4 regions of the Mesorhizobium sp. NZP2298 genome follow, and region 1 is predicted to be linked to each of the others. Evidence: predicted binding sites of a transcription regulator. Region 1 holds the regulator's gene; each other region holds the start of a gene.
What was found. The regulator LexA, encoded in region 1, represses DNA repair genes until DNA is damaged. The targets are predictions, from matches to a motif close to TGTTCNNNNTGTGTTCNG.

Region 1 (4,601 bases):
ATCGTCTTGGGATCCTTGCCCTTGAGGATTTCGGCGGCGATGTTGCCGGCGTTGACACCGACCTGCGTGTAATTGACCGCGAAGCTTGCCGGCACCGTGCCGTTGCGGACCGCGCTGTCATCGGAGTTGACGACCGGGATTCCGGTCTGGCGAGCGGCCGCGGAAACAGCGGCGATCGCCGGCTGGATCAGGTTCGAAGCCGGGCCGTAGATCACGTCTGCCTTGCCGGCGAGCGCGGCGATGCGCTGCTGGATGTCATTGACGTTGTCGATGCCGACTTCGACGACCTCGAAGCCGGCCGCCGGTGCGGCCGCCTTGATCTTCTCGACCAGGGCGACGTCATTGGCCTCGCCTGGATTGTAAGGCACGCCGAAGCGCTTGGCGTTCGGCAGCAGCTTCTTGGTGAAGGCCATGACAGCGGCGACATCCTGCAGATCGCTGGCGCCGGTCATGCCTTCGTCTCCGGCGTCCCACGACGGCACCAGCTTGGCCGCGACCGGATCGGTGACAGCGGCGAAGACGATCGGAATGCCGGAACCGGCAAGCGCCTTCTTGGCGATCTGCGAGACCGGCGTGGTGATGGTGTAGATCAGCTTGGGCTGCTCCGCCTGTAGCTTGGCGATCATCTGCGGCACCAGCGATGCATCGAAATTGGTATGGCTCTCCGTGTAGACGACATCCTTGCCCTCGACAAAGCCATTGTCCGTCAGCGCCTTCTTGAATCCGGCTATGGCAGCGTTGAGCTGCGGATGCTCGCCGAAATTGGCGATGCCGATGCGAATCTGGTCGGCGGCGGCACTCCCCGCGCTGACCATCAATGCGCCTGCCAGGGCCAATCCCGACAGCCAAGCGGATTTGGACTTCAACATCATTTCCTCCCAGATTTGATCAGCGCCGCTCATCGGGACGGCAACTGTGGCGATCATGGTCAGTCCATCGCTTCCTGTCAAACATTATATATAATTCTTGCCATCGAGCACCATCATATATAATTTTCACATGCCCGACGATGGACGGATCGCGATGCAGGACCAGAACAACTCCACGAAAACCGAGGCGGCCTATCAGCTGCTGCGGCGCGATATCCTGACCACACGCCTCATGCCGGGCGCACCGCTCAAGCTGAGTGCGCTGCGCGGTCTATACGGCGTCGGCTGGACACCGCTGCGTGAAGCCTTGTCTCGACTTGAGGCCGAGCGCCTGGTTACCGCCATCAGCAATCGCGGCTTTGCCGTGGCTCCGGTGTCGCGGGCCGAACTCGAGGACCTGGCTCGCGCACGGATGGTTGTGGAGATGCCGCTGTTCCTGGAATCGATCGAGAAAGGCGGCAGGGAATGGGAGGACGCGGTTGTCACCGCCCACTACCGGCTCTCCCGCTGCAAGACCGCGGTCGACGACCCCTCGGATGCGGCCGTCGACCAGTGGGACGAGAGCCACGAGGCCTTTCACGGGGCACTGCTGAGTGCCGCGACGTCCAACTGGCTGTTGCGCTTCCGTTCGACAATCGCCGATCAGTTGCGGCGGCATCATCGGTTTCTCGGCCTGGCGCCGACATTGCGGGCGGCCGCCGGCCTCAAGGATGGTTATGGCGAGGCAATGGACGCTCTTCGAGAGGCGATCGCGATCGAGCATCACACCGCGATCATGGAAGCGGCCCTCGATCGCGATGTCGAGCGGGCAAAGGCGCTGATGACGGCGCATATCGGCTATACGCTGCATGTCTACGTTCATAGCGAGGACGGCGGCGCGAACAACTACACCGCACGCGCCGGCAGCCTGAAAGCAATTTCCGGATGACTTCAGCGTTATTGCTCTCGAAGCATGATCGTTGGCGTTTTGATTTCGTTTCGTTCCGCCAGGAATGGATCGAACAACGACGCGATCCAGCCTCTGGACGCCCTCTAGAAACTGATTCCAAGGTCCATCAAGGGTAGGCCACAGGCCATTAACCAAAATGATTTCAATGCTCGCGCTGGCGGCGAAGGCGGCCGATCGCTGCCCGCTGCCGGCGGCAGACAATTTCAGATGCCTTAACAAATTCACTAAACTTTAAACAGTTGCGGAACACAACTGGAACAGATAGTGTTTGTTCTGGGTTTGTTTTTCGATTCCGATTCCCTTCGTTCAATGCCTGGGGGGCGCCATGCTGACGCGTAAGCAACATGAACTGCTGATGTTCATTCATGAACGGCTGAAGGAAAGCGGTATCCCGCCTTCCTTTGACGAGATGAAGGAGGCGCTGGATCTCGCCTCCAAGTCAGGGATACATCGCCTGATCACGGCGCTGGAGGAACGCGGCTTTATCAGGCGGCTGCCCAACCGGGCGCGGGCATTGGAAGTGCTGCGACTGCCGGATTCGATCGCGCCCGGCCTCAACGCGGCAAAGAAATTCTCGCCGAGTGTCATTCAAGGCAGTCTTGGTCAGGGCGGCCTAGGCCGTCAGATCAAGCCGGCGCCGTCGCGCTTGCCCTCTGCCGGCAATGACTACGACGCGGTCTCTGCCGTGTCGATCCCGGTGATGGGCCGTATCGCCGCAGGTGTGCCGATCGATGCCATCCAGCATCAGACGCATTCGATCTCGGTGCCTCCGGACATGATCATGGGTGGCGAGCACTATGCGCTGGAGGTCAAGGGTGACTCGATGATCGAGGCCGGCATCTTCGATGGCGATACAGTCATTATCCGCAACGCCGATACGGCGAGCCCAGGCGAGATCGTCGTGGCGCTGGTCGACGAGGAGGAAGCGACCTTGAAGCGGTTCCGCCGCAAGGGCGCCTCGATTGCCCTTGAAGCCGCCAACCCGGCCTACGAGACGCGCATTTTCGGGCCGGACAGGGTCAAGGTGCAAGGCAAGCTAGTCGGCCTGATCAGGCGCTACTGAGCAGGAGCGGCCGGCGTTTCAGGTTTTTGATAGGGCGGCAGTCCCCTCGCCTCACGCGAAAACTTTCGTTGCGTGTGCCAGGGCCGATAGGGCCCGTCCACGGCGAAGCTGATGGTTGGCGGGCTGGTCGCCGATTGGCGGTCGAAGAAGACAGCGGCACTGCCCTTGCGTGCGAGTTGCCGTTTGGTAACGACGAGAACCAGCGGGTTGTGGCAGGCATCGTAGCCCGTCGCATCATTGACAACGATCAGGTCGGCGAAGCCGCAGGCCTTCCAGGTAGCCTTGCGGTCTTCGACATGCGCGATGATCGCGCCAGACGGATGCCGGGCGAGACAGATGCCCTCCGTGCAATAAAACGGCGCCCCCGGCGGCAGATTGACCGCATCGGCCAAGTCGAATTGCCCGTCCGCCTTGTTGAACATCTCCGGCACGACGATGGTTTCGGACACCAGCGCGCGTTTCCAATTGTCGACGGTGAATTCGTTTGGACGAGCCCGGCTGACCGCGAGTTCGCCGCCGCCGATCGGCAGCGCAACCAGCCGCGCGTCTTCGGAGATCAGCACGTCCGGCGTGCGTGTATCCGACACTGTCAACAGGCCGGCGAGCGCGAATGGCACTGCCGCGAGCCGCAGCCATGTCGTCGCCATCGTCGCGATGACCAGGGCGATCGTCACCAGCAGCACGGAGTGTTGTGAAATCAGCCCGACCGCATCGACGGGGGAGCGTTCCGATATCCACGCCGATATGGCGATCATCGCGGTCAGGCCCTTGCCCATGAGGTAGAGAAAAGGTCCGTCCAGACCGAAGGGCATTGTCAAGGCGCTGACAACCGCCAGAAACATGACGACTGAGACAATTGGCATGACAGCCAGATTTGCGAACAGGCTGAGCGGCGACACACGCTGGAAGTGCCATATGGCAAACAGCGCCGTGGCGCTGCCGGCAATGATGGACGTCATCGCCACCCCTCCCGTGAGCGCGAGGAATTTTCGCGTCAGGAACCCCGGCAGGGATCGCCTTGGCGGTGGCGGTCTTGTCTTTCCCGCACGGTGATCCGCCCAGCCGGCATAGGCGCCGACCAGTGCGGCCGTCGCGGCGAACGACATCTGGAAACTCGGGCCGACCACTTCATGCGGCGACACCACGATGACGGCGATCGCCGAGATAGTGAGGTTGCGCATGGTCAGCGCCGCGCGATCGAACAATACGGCAATCAGCATCACCGCCAGCATGATGAAGCTGCGCTCGGCGGCAACGACGACGCCTGAGATGACGAGGTAGGCGGCGATCGACAACAGTGCCGCGGCGGCCGCATATTTCTTCACCGGCCGACGCGCGGAAAAATCCGGGAAAAGCGCGAAGGCACCGCGCAGCAGACCCATGATGGTGCCGGCGACCAGCGCCATATGCAGTCCCGATATGGAGATGATGTGATAGATGCCAGTGCGCCGCATCGCTTCGTTGATTTCATCGGGAATGCCGGCGCGCACGCCAACGATCAGCGCTGCCGCGATCTCGCCTTCGGCGCCGCCAACAACGCCCCTGATATGGTCGGCGATGGCTTCGCGCGCATTTTCTATCCCCGAAAACAGGCGGGCCGACAGCGGCATCTCATCGTCGTCGGCGGAGATGATTTTTGGATTGCCAAGGAAGAAGCCGCTGCCACCGATGCCGGCAAAGTAGCTGTCGAAGGAGAAATCGTAGCTGTCCGGCCGCACCG
Region 2 (4,601 bases), 2.8 Mb from region 1:
ACCGAGCCTACTTCTTCAGCTGGTCGCGCAAGGCGGCGAGCTTGGCGAAGGGCGAGTCCGGATCGAAGCGCACCGGGCGTTCCTCGCGCGGCTTCGGCTGGAAGGCCGGCTTTGCGCCCCCCTTGCCACGATCGGGGCCACCCTTGCCCTCGGGCCGGCCACCCTTCCAGTCGGGGCGGCCTTCGCGGCGCTCGGGACGATCGCCCTGGGGGCGACCGTCACGGCGCTGTTCACCTTCACCCTGCGGCTTGGGCTTGAACTTCGACCGGTCGAAGCGCGGCTTGCCGGCGCCGTCACGCCGCCCTTCATGGGCGGGGCGTTCTCCGGGAGCAGCCGTGGCCGGTGCGCCGCCGGCGTCGGCCGGTGCATTGCCGCGGCCGCGCGCTTGTCCGTTGCGCTGGCGGTTGCTGCGGCCTTCGTGATGACGTGGGCGCTGCTCGAAACGGCCCTGGCGCCAGAGCAGGATCGGCTTGGGCGCTTCGGCTTCTGGAGCGGGCTCGCCGGGGGTCGCCTCGGCCACCACGGCAGGCACGTCCGAAACCGCTTCCGTCGCGGGTGCAGCTTCGGGAACTGGCTCCACCGTGGCTTCGACAGATTCAGCTTCCGCCTCTGGCTCGGCAGCAGGTTCAGCAGCTGCTTCGGCGACAGCCTCGGGCTCATCCGTGACTTCGGCCGGAGCTTCGGTTGGCTCTTCCGCGACTGGCTCTGCTGCGGCTTCCGCGATGACCTCGGCCGAAGCTTCGACAGCAGCCGGTTCCGAACCCTCGATCGCCGCTTCCGTGGCGGCGTCCGTTGCGACGGCTTCGGCCGCCTTGGCCTGCTCGGCGCGCGCGGCTTCTTCCGCCGCGAGCTTGGCCGCGGCGGCTTCCCGCGCGGCGGTGTCCTGCGCCTCGAGCCGTGCCTTGACCTCTGCCGCCGGCTTCGGCTCGGCGCGGTAGCCCAGGCCCTTCAGGATCTCTTCCATGTCGTCGGCGGTGGCGCCGAGGATCGACATCATCGGCGGCGTCACCATGAAGGACTGGCCGTCATAGGCGCCGTCCGGACGCTGGCCGAGGCCAGGCTTCCAGTTGGTCGCCGGACGGATCAGGTCGGCCAGCCGCTCCAATATGTCGATGCGCACGGCGCGGCGGCCGAGATTGCGGTAGCCGGCGAGCTTGTAGAAGGCCTTGTCGAAGGCCGGATCGATGACCACCGAGGTGCGGCCGGACGCCAGCGCGTGGACCACGTCGCCAAAGCCGGGCTTGTCCTTGCCGTCATTCTTCAGCGCCCAGAGCAAGGTCACCAGTCCGGCGGGTGCCGGCTTGATCAGCGCCGGGACGAAGACATGGTAGGCGCCGAAGCGCACGCCAAGCCGGCGAAGTGCCGCGCGACCTTCCTGGTCGAGCGATTTCATCTCCTCGGCGATGTCGCGGCGGTTGATGAGGCCGAAATTCTCGACCAGCTGGAAGGCGATACCACGGCCGATGCCGGAAATCTGGTCGGCGTTCTTCAGGTCGACCAGTGGCTTCAGCAGCGACTCGATCTGGAAATTGACGAAACGTTCGGCGCGCGCGGCGACCTTGTCGCGCGCCGGGCCGGTCAGCTGTTCGTCGGCCAGCAGCACGAGGCGCGGCTTCAGCGCGTCTTCGCCGGAGACCAGCGTGCCGATCGGCGCGCCGATCCAGCGCAGCGTGCCGTCCGAGCCAAGTGCCAGGTCGCCATTGGCGCAGGCGCCAAAACGGTCGGCGCGCGCCTCGAACTCGGCAGCCAGCGCCTTTTGCGCTGCGGTGCGCACGGCCTTGGCGTCTTCGCCGCCGGCGGTCTGGTCGGCGGTGAAGCGGAACCCTTGCAACTCGCCGACATGATGGCCTTCGACAAGGACGGTTCCGGTAGGGCTTATTTCGGCTTCAGGCATGGTATTTTCTCTAAGGCGCCGCATGAGGACGGAAGTCCTGCGGTCTACGAAGCGTTTCGTCAACCGCTCATGCAGCGCATCCGACAATCTGTCTTCGATTTCGCGCGTCTTTTCCTGCCAGTGTGCCTGATCGGCCAGCCAGCCGGGCCGGTTCGACACGAATGTCCAGGTGCGGATCTGGGCAATGCGGTGCGACAGCGTGTCGATGTCGCCCTCGGTGGTGTCGGCGCGGCGCACCTGCTCGGCCATGTAATTCTCGTCGACATGGCCTCGCTTGGCGAGGTCCATATAGATCGACGCGATGAGGTCGGCATGTTGCGCCGGGGCGATCTTGCGGTAATCGGGCAGCGCGCAGGCTTCCCACAGCAGCGCCACGCGTTTGGCGTCGGTAGCCAGCGCGCGGATATCCTCGTCGCGGGAAAGATATTCGAGCGCCTGCGCGTCAACCGCCGGCAGCGCCCGGGTCAGGCCCTCCACCGGAGCGTTGGTCTCGATCGAGCGCTTCAGCGCGTCGAGACTGGCGAAGTCGAAATGCGCGGTGCGCCACTGCAGCACCTTCACCGGATCGAAGTCATGGCCTTCGATCTTCTTGACCAGTTCCTCGTCGAGCGGATCGACCTGGCCGGTGACGCCGAAAGTGCCGTCGCGCAGATGCCGTCCGGCACGGCCGGCGATCTGGCCGAGCTCGGCCGCCGTCAGGTTGCGGTACTGGTATCCGTCGAACTTGCGGTTCTGGGCGAAGGCGACATGGTCGAGATCGAGATTGAGGCCCATGCCGATGGCATCGGTGGCGACGAGATAGTCGACATCGCCCGATTGGAACAATGCCACCTGGGCGTTGCGGGTCCGCGGCGAGAGCGCGCCGAGCACGACGGCGGCACCACCTTGCTGGCGGCGGATCAGCTCGGCGATGGCATAGACCTCGTCGGCGGAGAAGGCGACGATGGCGGTGCGGCGCGGCAGGCGCGTCAGCTTCTTCGAGCCCGCATAGGCAAGATGCGACAGCCGGGGCCGCGTCACCACCGAGACGCCCTTCAGCAGGCGCTGCAGGATGCCATGCATGGTGGCGGCACCGAGCAGCAGCGTTTCCTGGCGGCCGCGAAGATGCAGGATGCGGTCGGTGAAGATGTGGCCGCGCTCGAGGTCGCCGGCGAGCTGCACCTCGTCGATGGCGACGAAGGCGGCGTCGGTCTCGCGCGGCATGGCCTCGACCGTACAGACCGAATATCTGGCGCCTGGCGGCTGGATCTTCTCCTCGCCAGTGATCAGAGCGACCTTATGAGCGCCGACCTTTTCGCAGACGCGCGTGTAGACTTCCCGCGCCAGCAATCTGAGCGGCAGCCCGATGACACCGGTTTCATGCGCCACCATGCGCTCGATGGCGAGGTGGGTCTTGCCGGTGTTCGTCGGACCAAGAACGGCGGTCACGTCGCGGCCCGACAGGATCAGCGGCTCGGTATGTTTCGGCTGGATGTTCATCGGCTCGGAAATAAGGCTTTCTGGCCTCTCATTGTCGGGAGCGTGCCTCAACTGGCGCGTATGACAGGCGACACATAGGGATTTCGGGCGCGAAGCGAAAGCGGAATGTTCCGTAGGCGGCTCGAAGGCCTCTTTGTCCAGCGCTAAATTGGCTGCCGCTTAACTGATGGAACGAGTCTGGAACGAATCAGCGACGAATCAGTGACTCGACCAGATTCAGCTTTTGTTCACGGCTATATGTGGATTTCGTGACCGTGACTCTCACCACATGCTGAATCCCTGAACTGGCCCGTTTTATGCTAGGCGAACTCAACGGTTAAGCTTTGCCGGGAAACGACGACGCCGGCACGATACCCATTACTCAAGATTATGAAATTGTTAATCTTTCTGAATTTGGTGTTAAGGATTTGCAGGCGATTCCGGCCTATTAACGTTAACTTGCGCTCAAAGCCGGAACAAATCGGCTACAAATCAGCGCCGGCGACGTTTTCCCTTTTTGTTCCCCCAATATCTTGTGTTGTGAACAGCTTATCCACCGGCAATCCACAGGCTTGGCCACAGGGTTCCGCACAGGCGGCGTCCGGCCTGACCAGTCTATTGGCGTGGCGGCAATCACACCAAGGTAAGTGTCCATCTATTTCGCTAATGGACACTCATTAATGTCGGTTGATGAGGATGTTGTTCTGTCGGTTCGTAAGACCCGACGTGTGCGGGACAAGGAAGAGAACAGCCGGATCGGGGCGGCACTCTGCTGCGGGTGCATCGGTTTCCGAGGTTGGGCGCCGGCACGATGTGGACACAACGTGGTATTCACTTGGCGTCGTGGAGCCAGACAGGGACAGCTGCCCGCTGTCACCCGATAAACCGGATCGATGAGTTATTGCCATGGAATTGGTCCAAACGCCTATTTGCTCGAAGAGACAGCCCCTCCGTCAGGCGCTAATTGGTAACGGCAGGGCCGCAATTAGGTGCAAAGAGCCATTCAGGGCGAAGCCGAGGTGATCTCTTTCAGCACCTCAATGAACGTGCTTGTCCTAACGCCCTTCGGATTGTGTTTCGGATCGACAGTTTGAACCACGACCAACCGTTTTGAAGAGACAACGGCAATGACCTGACCACCGTAGCCCGACGCATAGAAGGCATTTGGACCCCAAGTGTCAGCAGGGAGCGTCCACCACATATAACCATAGCCCTGCCGTATTCGCTTGGCGAAGGAATAAGGGGTCGT
Region 3 (4,601 bases), 3.4 Mb from region 1:
TGCTCCTGCCTTGCTACAATGAGGAGCCGACCATTGCCGAGGTGGTGCGGCGGTTCCGCGAAGCGCTGCCGGCCGCCACCGTCTATGTCTATGACAACAATTCGAAGGACCTGACGGCCCTGCGCGCCCGAGCCGCCGGTGCCATCGTCGTGCGCGAGCCGCGCCAGGGCAAGGGCAATGTGGTGCGTCGCATGTTCGCCGACATCGATGCCGACATCTATCTGATGGCCGATGGCGACGGCACCTATGCGCCCGAGGACGCGCCACAGCTGATCAACACACTGCTGACCGAACGTTCCGACATGGTGGTGGGCACCAGGCGCGGCGTCGCCGACGATGCCGGACGGGCCGGCCATGCTTTCGGCAACCGTGTCTTCAACGGACTCTACAAATGGCTGTTCGGCAGCGATTTCACCGACATCTTCTCCGGCTACCGCGTCTTCACCAGGCGCTTCGTCAAGAGCTTTCCAGCCGTCTCCGGCGGCTTCGAGATCGAGACCGAAATGTCGGTACACGCCTCGCAGCTCAAATTGCCGGTCAGCGAAATCGCGCTCGACTATGGCCGCCGGCCGGTCGGGTCGTCGTCGAAACTGTCGACCTTTGGCGACGGCGCCAGGATCCTGTGGATGTTCGCCATGCTGATGAAGGAGACGCAGCCGCTGCGCTTCTTCGGCGCCTTTTCGCTGTTCTTCCTGGCCTCGAGCCTCTTCCTGATGGCGCCGGTGCTGGTCGAGTTCGCTGAAACCGGCCTTGTCCCGCGCATCCCGACCTGGGTGCTGTCGGTCGGTTTGCTGCTCCTGTCCATGCTTGCGGCGGTGACCGGGCTGATCCTTGATTCGGTGTCGCGCGGGCGGGCCGAACAGAAGCGCATCTTCTATCTCTCCATGCCTTCGGGCCGTGCCGAGCGGCGCACCAGCGCGATCGCGCCCGCCGCGGCAAAGGTCGCGCCGGGCAAGACACCCCGGGCAGCCTGAGGCGGTGAACCGCCTCGTCCGCTTCGTTTTTGCCGGCGGAACCGGTTTCGTCGCCGACGCGGCGGCACTCTGGCTGCTGCTCAGTTTCACGCCGCTCGGGCCCTTCGCCGCCCGCGTGCTGTCGATAGGCTTTGCGCTCTGCGTCACCTGGCAGATCAACCGGCACCTGACCTTCGCGCCCTCGCGCCGCGGCATGGCACGAGAAGGCGCCCGCTATGGCGGCGTCGGCGTCGCCACCAGCATCGTCAACTACCTCGTCTATTCCGCGATCCTGCTCGCGCTGCCGGGAGCGCCGCCGCTTGCCGCCCTCGCCATCGCCTCGCTGGCCGCCATGGCGCTGTCCTTCCTCGGCTATTCCAGACTGGTCTTCGACCGTTGAAGCAGGTCGCCCAAAAGTGGCTCCGGTTTTCGGACAACGACATGCATGAAACCGAGATCTAAAGCGCGTCGCAAGGATGCGCTTTAGATCGCTGGCCCGATTGGCAGAAGGCGCCGCGACCCTTATATCGCTCTCGTCGACTGCGCTGGGGACCTGCCATGAAGTTGAAAATCGCCGTCCAGATGGACCATATCTCCGCCGTGTCGATCGCCGGCGACACGTCTTTCGCACTGTCGCTGGAGGCACAGCGGCGCGGTCACCAATTGTTCCACTATACGCCCGACCGGCTGTCGCTGCGCGACGGCAAGGTATTTGCCCGCATCGAGGAGATGCAGCTGCGCGATGAGAAGGGCAATCACTACTCGTTGGGCGACAAGGTGCGCACCGATCTCTCCGAAATAGACGTCATCCTGCTGCGCCAGGATCCGCCCTTCGACATGAACTACATCACCACCACACATATACTGGAGCGCATCCATCCGAAGACGCTGGTCGTCAACGACCCGGCCTGGGTGCGCAACAGCCCGGAAAAAATCTTCGTCACCGAATTTTCCGACCTGATGCCGGAAACGCTGATCACCAAGGACCCGCTGGAGGTGGCCGCCTTCCGCAAGGAGTTCGGCGACATCATCATCAAGCCGCTCTACGGCAATGGCGGCGCCGGCATCTTCCATCTGCTGGAGGCCGACCGCAACCTCGCCTCGCTGCTCGAAATGTTCGGCCAGCTTTTCCGCGAGCCCTATATCGTGCAGCGCTACCTGAAGGAAGTTCGCAAGGGCGACAAGCGCATCATCCTGATCGACGGCGAGCCGGTCGGCGCCATCAACCGGGTACCGGCCGAACACGATTCCCGCTCCAACATGCATGTCGGCGGACGCGCCGAGAAAACCGAGCTGACGGAACGCGAGCGCGAGATATGCGCCCGCATCGGACCATCGCTCCGGGAACGCGGCTTCATCCTGGTCGGCATCGACGTCATCGGCGACTACATGACCGAGATCAATGTGACGTCGCCGACCGGCGTGCGCGAGGTACAGCGTTTCGGCGGCGCCGACATTGCCAGCCTGTTCTGGGACGCGGTCGAGGACAAGCGGAAGTAAGCGTTTTCATTTTGTCTTAACCATGTTCCGCTTTTGCAACCGGACGCAGTTCGGCTGCAACCCCAGCGATTGCCTGTTCCCGTAATGTTCTTGATTTGGCCGGGAAACTGTGATTGTCTCGCCAAAGGGCCGTTCCTGGCCTGATCGCAAGGGCTGGGGCCAGCCCGTATCCGGGGTGGGAAAATGGTGGCGCGGGTTCGCACGGTCGCTTTCCAGGGCATCGAGGCCGTGCCGGTCGACGTGCAGGTGATGATCGCGCCCGGCAAGGTCGGCATGCAGATCGTCGGCCTGCCCGACAAGGCGGTGGCCGAAAGCCGCGAGCGCGTGCAGGCCGCGCTTCATGCGTCGGGCCTGTCGATGCCGTCGAAGAAGGTGACGGTCAATCTGGCGCCGGCTGACCTGCCCAAGGAAGGCAGCCACTACGATTTGCCGATCGCGCTCGGGCTGATGGCAGCCCTTGGCGCCATTCCGGGCGACATGCTGGCCGGCTATGTCGTGCTTGGCGAACTCTCGCTCGACGGCACGATCGCCGCTGTCGCCGGCGCCTTGCCGGCGGCGATCGGCGCCAATGCCGAAGGCAAGGGGCTGATCTGCCCGTTCGCCTGCGGGCCGGAAGCGGCGTGGGCCGGCAAGGACTTCGACATTTTGGCACCGCGCAGCCTGATCGCCATCGCCAACCATTTCCGTGGCACGCAGGTGCTGTCGCGGCCGGAGGCCGGCATCCACGCCTCGGCGCGCGACCTGCCCGACCTTGCCGACATCAAGGGCCAGGAGACGGCCAAGCGGGCGCTGGAAGTGGCGGCGGCGGGCGGCCACAATCTCTTGATGGTCGGCCCGCCCGGATCGGGCAAATCGATGCTGGCGCAGCGGCTGCCGTCGATCCTGCCGCCGCTGGCGCCGAAGGAATTGCTGGAAGTCTCGATGATCGCCTCGGTGGCGGGCGAGCTTGGCGAAGGCAAGCTGACCGACCGGCGGCCGTTTCGCGCCCCGCACCACTCGGCCTCGATGGCGGCGATGGTCGGCGGCGGCATACGCGCACGGCCGGGCGAGGTGTCGCTGGCGCATCACGGCGTGCTGTTCCTCGACGAGTTCCCCGAATTCACACCGCAGACCCTCGATGCGCTGCGCCAGCCGCTGGAGACCGGCGACTGCATGATCGCGCGCGCCAACCACCGCGTCACCTATCCGGCGCGCATCCAACTGGTGGCGGCGATGAACCCGTGCCGCTGCGGCATGGCCGGCGAGCCGGGCTATCGCTGCCTGCGCGGCGAGCGCTGCCGCACCGACTACCAGGCGCGCATTTCCGGTCCGCTGCTCGACCGCATTGATCTCAGGATCGAAGTTCCCGCGGTCTCGGCCAGCGACCTGATAAGGCCGGACCGGGCGGAGAAGAGTGCAGCGGCGGCGCTGCGCGTGGCACGCGCCCGCACCTTGCAACGCGAGCGTTTCGAACGGCTCGGCGTGACCAGCGCCACCACCAACGCGCATTGCGCGCCGGCCGTCATCGAAGACATCGCCATGCCCGACGCCGCCGGCCTGTCGCTGCTCAGGGACGCCAGCGAGAAACTCGCCTTCTCGGCGCGGGCCTATCACCGCGTGCTGAAGGTCGCGAGAACGCTGGCCGATCTCGACGCCAGCGAAACCGTCGGCCGCATCCATCTGGCCGAGGCGATTTCCTATCGCATGAGCTCGGAGCGGGTGGCGCAGGCGGCGTAAATGCCACTGCCATCGAGCCACTTTCGTCCTTCTAGCCTTTAAGTTGCAGTGTTCAGAGCGTTTTTACTTGGCGCCCAGGATGAGGCACGCGCCAGTTGCGACGATGACCAGCCCTGTAAGGCCATGCATGCCGAAGGCGAGGGCGCGGTTTCCCCGCGAACGGAGGACTGTCACCATGTCGCCAAACGCGATGAGGCTTGCGATGAGCATGAATTCGCCGAGCAGGCGCGGCGAGCCATTGGCCATGAGCAGGATGACAAAAAGGCCCGACGCGATATCGCGCGTGCCCTTCACGGACAGCCACGCGGCAAATCCTGTCGATGACGGGGGTGAACCGGCAATGCCGAAGTCCGCCGAAGCGGCGTGAGGAGCCCACCAAAAGCGTGCACCGAGGAACATAATTGCGGCCGCGATCAGGCCGGAAAGCACATA
Region 4 (4,601 bases), 3.2 Mb from region 1:
CCAGCGTCCTGGCGCCCTCGCCCCGGCGCTCGAGATCGGTCTTCAAGGTCGTCGCCAGCAGGCCGACCAGCCGTTCGATGTCCTCGGTCAGCGTGACGGGCTCGGCGAGATGGCGCTCGACCGAAAGCGGCGCGACGGGAAGGCGCGGCGAGACCGCCTCGTCGAGGCGGCCAAGCGCCTGGTCGAGGCGCAGCAGCAAGGCGGCGCCGAAGCGGCGGGCGAGCGGTGCGCGCGGTGCGGCCATGACGGCGCCCGCCGTGCGCAGGCCGACGCTCTCCAGGCTGGCGCGGGTTTCCGGCACTATGCGCAATGCGGCGAGCGGCAAGGGCGCCAGCAGTGCTTCCTCCTCGCCGCCGGCGACGATGCGGTCGCCGCAAAAGCGTGCCGCCGCCCAGGCCGCCCCCGGCGTCGGGGCAAGGCCGGCGCGGACATCGAACCCCTGATGGAAGAAGCGCGACAGTATGTCGTCCAGCATGGCGCGTTCGCCACCGAACAGATGAGTGCAGCCGGTGACGTCGAGGAACAGGCCGTCCGTCCCGTCCAGCGCCACCAGCGGGGTGTAGCGGTCGCACCAGTCGGCAAGGCCTTCGAGCAGGCGGCGGTCGGCTTCCGGATCGGCCTCGACGATGTCGATCGAGGGATGCATGGCGCGCGCATCGGCAATGCCCATGTCGCGCTTCAGGTGCAGCGCCTCAGCCCGCTCGTCGAGGGCCGAGATGCGCTGCGCGTTGCCCTGGCGGTGGCTGACCACCAGTGGCGGATGATCCGACGACGGCCGGGAACGCCAGGACCGCCCCAGACGCTGCCGCAGGATCCTTTCGGCCGCGAGGTAGGGAAACCACAGGGACAGGATTCTTTGGCCGGTCTGCCCGTCTTTCCTCGCTTCGTCTTTCTTCGCCCCATCTCTCGTCGAATACGCGTTCATCGGGGTTCCACTCCAGTGTGAATTGTCCTGGCAGGGCCGTGCGGCTCTTGCCGATGGTAATGGTGAAGGCAGGGCGGCCGATCGAACCGGCGAGCGGCCCGGCGATCGTGGCGCGCGGCACGGCCGGCGCCGACGCGACGATGAGGCGGACGGGCGCCGCCGTCGGTTCGGGCTCGGCCGCCTGCCGCAGCAGGAACACCGGCCGGCCGGCGCTTGCCGCCCTTGCATGCAGCCGGCGCGTCGCGGTCAGGTCCAGCCGCTGCGGGTTGCCGCGAATTTCCAGGATGACGGCGGCGAGTGCCGTCATCCGGGCGGCCTCCTCGGCGACCCACAGCGCATCGACGAGCCTGGGCGCCTCGGAAAACAGCAATTGCCGGGGCTCGATGCCGAATGAGGCATGCAGCCCCCTGGCATAGGGAAAGCCAGCCTCGCCAAAGATCTCCGATGTACCGATCCACAGCACCGGCAGTCCGTGTGCCTGCTTCAGGATCAGGCTGGTGAGCGACAGAGCGAAGCCGGCGATGGCTCCGGCATCGCGGGTTTGCCCGCCATGGATTTCGCTCAAGGCGGCTTTCGGCAGGCCGCCGCTCAGGGCGGCATCGAGGCGCTCGACGCCGATGGGCAGGAAGGCATCCGGCAAGGCCGCGGCAAGGCCGCGTCGAACGATTGTGAGATCGGCACTGGACGTGACATCGGCGCTGGCGTCGGCATCAAGCGGCGCGGCGGCCGGCGCCTGCAGGCGCTCGGGCAGCGTTCCCTCGATTTTCGCGATCTGGCGGCGCAGGGCAAAAACAGTCTCCCGCGCCACGGCGCTCATCGCCATGACGGTCAGCTTCCACTCACAATTGTTCCTGTTATGTTCCTATAGATTCCAGAGGGCGATTGAAGAGTCAAGCAGAGTCACAAGGAATTTATTCCTCATCCCGTGCGCCTCAGCCCTGTTATTTGCCTCGACCGGTGCGAAAGCCTATATGCCGGGATCAAAGGACAAAGCATGGCCCGCATCTACAAAACCCGCACCTGGCATGGCGAACTTGCGCCCTCGATGGAGGAGCTGGAGTTCCTCGCGCTGGAGGCCTATGCCCATTTGCCGGAGGACTTTCGCAAGCTGACCGGCGAGATCGTCATCCAGATCGCCGAGTTCCCGACCGACGAAATCATGGACGACCTGTCGCTGGAAACGCCGTTCGACCTGCTCGGCCTGTTCGAGGGACGCGGCATCGCCGAGCGCTGGAACCCGCAGACCGGCGAAGGCCCGAACCGCATCACGCTCTACCGACGCGCCATGCTCGACTACTGGGCCGAAAACGAGGAAACGCTGGGCGACATCGTCACCCATGTGCTGATCCACGAGATCGGCCACCATTTCGGCCTGTCGGACGATGATATGGAGCGGATCGAGGAAGCGGCTGAATAAGCTCGAAGAGAGGAAGCCCCTACCAATCACTAAGCTTGGTGTCCGGCCCGTATTCCTGGCCGTCGACGTCCTTCACCACGGCCTGGCCGCAGCGCATGGTCTTGGCTTTCTTGTCATAGGCATAGGTCGGCGAGCCGAACAGGTGCCAGCCCTTGTTCAGCGCCGCCGTCACCTTGTGGCAGAAGCTGGCGTCGTCCGGGCCGGTCAGAAAGCGGTAGAGTTTCATTTTCTCAAGTCCTGTCGTGAATGAACTTGGCCGCGATCATGCGCCGATGGCGGCGGCCTTCGCCAGCAGTTTTTCGGCCTGCGCCAGGTGCAGCCGCTCGACCATTCTGCCATTCAGCGCGATCACGCCCTTGCCATTGTTTTCGGCAAGGGCAAACGCGTCCTTCACCAGGCGCGCCTCGGTCAGCGCCGCCGGCGATGGCGCGAAGGCGCGGTTCGCCGCGTCGATCTGGGCCGGATGGATGAGGGTCTTGCCGTCGAAGCCCATGGCCGCCGCTTCCGCGCACTCGCGGGCAAAGGCGTCGAGATCGCGAAAATCGTTGGCTACGCCGTCGAGCATGTCGAGACCGCCGGCGCGAGCGGCCAGCACCATCTGCATCAGCCACGGCACGAGGTAGCGCCGGTCCGGCGTCGCCAGCACGCCGGTGTCCTTGGCAAGGTCATTCGTTCCGGCAACGAAACAATTCAGCCGTGAGGCGGGATCGCGGCCAAGCTCGGCGATCGCGCCGATGTTGAGCATGGCCTTGGGCGTCTCGATCATCGCCCACAGCTTCACGCTGTCGGGGGCAAAATTGTCATCGAGCACGTCGCCGACCTCAAGGATATCGCGCGGTGTGGCGACCTTGGACAACAGGATGCCGTCGGGCTCGAATTTTGCCGCGGCAAGCAGGTCGTCGGCGCCCCATTCGCTGGCCAGCGCATTGACCCGCACCACCATCTCGCAGCGGCGGCCAAGGGCGACCGGGCGATTGTCGAAAATGCCAGCCAGCTTTTCGCGGGCGGCGACCTTGTCGGCCGGGGCGACGGCATCCTCGAGGTCGATGATGACGGCATCACAGGCAAGCTGCGCGATCTTGGCCAGTGCCTTGTCGTTGGAGGCCGGGACATAGAGCACCGAGCGACGCGGGCGGTAGGGTTCGGTTGTCATGCTCGATCTATGCCGTCTGTGGATGGTCGAGGCAAGCGTCCGACCGGTACCTGACACGAGCCAGTCGTCGAAGTTGGCACAGGCCCTGCACGAAAACTGCACACGCCTGCGGAAAAGCTCCTCGGATCCGCCCTGCTGTTTCCCTGCCGGCCTGCGAGACGGGCGGCATGCAAAAGCGAGCAAAACCCCGTTGGTCCCTGCCCTACCGGCTGCGCAGCGAAGGCTGGTGGCTGGTCGATCCGCCGCGCGCGAATCCCGCGGCGATCCTCATTCCCTTTGTCCGCAAGAGCTTGCCGGCCATGCGGTCGGTCGCGATCAGGAAGGTCCGTTCATGACATCGTTTCTCACAGCGGCACCGAGCTATTGCAGCCGCTTCGGTATTGCCGTCCTGCTGGTCGTGCTGGCGGATTTTCTCTTCTATGGTCAGCCCGCCGGCATCACGGTTTTCCTGTTCGCCCTCCTGATCGCCGCGGCGATCGTGGCCGTGCATCCCGCTGCCTTCAGCGACGGCAGGGTCTGGCTCAAGGCCTCCGCCTTGCTTGTCGCGTTGCTGCCGCTCGCTGAAAATGTCAGCGCCCCGTCGGCCGCGATCGCGCTTGCGGCCCTGGTCGTGTTCGCGCTTTCGCTGAGCGGCCGCTTGCGATACCGCATCGCCCGCATGGCCGGCCAGATCGCACTGTTTTTGCTGGCGGCACCGTTCCGGTTCGCCAATGATTTCATCCGCTGGCGCAAGACCGCGCGCCGGTTCGGCGGGCGCCGCATCCGGCTGGCGGCGATCGCGGTCTGGGTAATGCCGCTGACGCTGGGCGCTGTCTTCCTGGCGCTGTTCGGCGCCGCCAATCCGGTCATCGACTACTGGCTGTCGCTGATCGACCTGGTGAAGCTGCTCGATCTCATCCAGCTGACGCGGATTGCCTTCTGGCTGTTCGTGCTCGCCGGCGTCTGGGCTTTTCTGCGGCCACGCCTGCCGCGGTTCCGGCAGCGCATCCCTCGGCCGAACCATCCCCCCGCCGATGCCCAACCGGCGGCCGTCCCGGACAGGCATGTCGTCGAGGACATCGTGTTCGGCAAGGCAGCCATCCTGCGCGCGCTTGTCGTCTTCAACA

Region 2: a site for LexA is predicted at 3,541-3,558, ahead of EB231_RS06830 (helicase-related protein). Genes of this name have one in related genera too.
Region 3: a site for LexA is predicted at 2,528-2,545, ahead of EB231_RS03870 (YifB family Mg chelatase-like AAA ATPase). Genes of this name have one in related genera too.
Region 4: a site for LexA is predicted at 1,772-1,789, ahead of EB231_RS35065 (ImuA family protein). Genes of this name have one in related genera too.

Annotation. Positions count from the first base shown of each region.
Region 1 covers NZ_CP033365.1:4,253,927-4,258,527, reverse strand. Annotated here, with positions in the region: gene EB231_RS20600 (ABC transporter substrate-binding protein) at 1-869, opposite strand, end outside; gene EB231_RS20595 (GntR family transcriptional regulator) at 1,024-1,797, shown strand; gene lexA (transcriptional repressor LexA) at 2,144-2,881, shown strand; gene EB231_RS20585 (ComEC/Rec2 family competence protein) at 2,875-4,601, opposite strand, start outside.
Region 2 covers NZ_CP033365.1:1,414,597-1,419,197, forward strand. Annotated here, with positions in the region: gene EB231_RS06830 (helicase-related protein) at 8-3,373, opposite strand; gene EB231_RS06835 (serine hydrolase domain-containing protein) at 4,356-4,601, opposite strand, start outside.
Region 3 covers NZ_CP033365.1:829,818-834,418, forward strand. Annotated here, with positions in the region: gene EB231_RS03855 (glycosyltransferase) at 1-974, shown strand, start outside; gene EB231_RS03860 (GtrA family protein) at 979-1,353, shown strand; gene gshB (glutathione synthase) at 1,512-2,453, shown strand; gene EB231_RS03870 (YifB family Mg chelatase-like AAA ATPase) at 2,637-4,169, shown strand; gene EB231_RS03875 (DUF4267 domain-containing protein) at 4,233-4,601, opposite strand, start outside.
Region 4 covers NZ_CP033365.1:1,019,315-1,023,915, forward strand. Annotated here, with positions in the region: gene EB231_RS04835 (DNA polymerase Y family protein) at 1-751, opposite strand, end outside; gene EB231_RS35065 (ImuA family protein) at 693-1,748, opposite strand; gene EB231_RS04840 (metallopeptidase family protein) at 1,920-2,342, shown strand; gene EB231_RS04845 (DUF1737 domain-containing protein) at 2,362-2,568, opposite strand; gene EB231_RS04850 (HpcH/HpaI aldolase/citrate lyase family protein) at 2,605-3,495, opposite strand; gene EB231_RS04855 (hypothetical protein) at 3,663-3,830, shown strand; gene EB231_RS04860 (DUF4153 domain-containing protein) at 3,827-4,601, shown strand, end outside.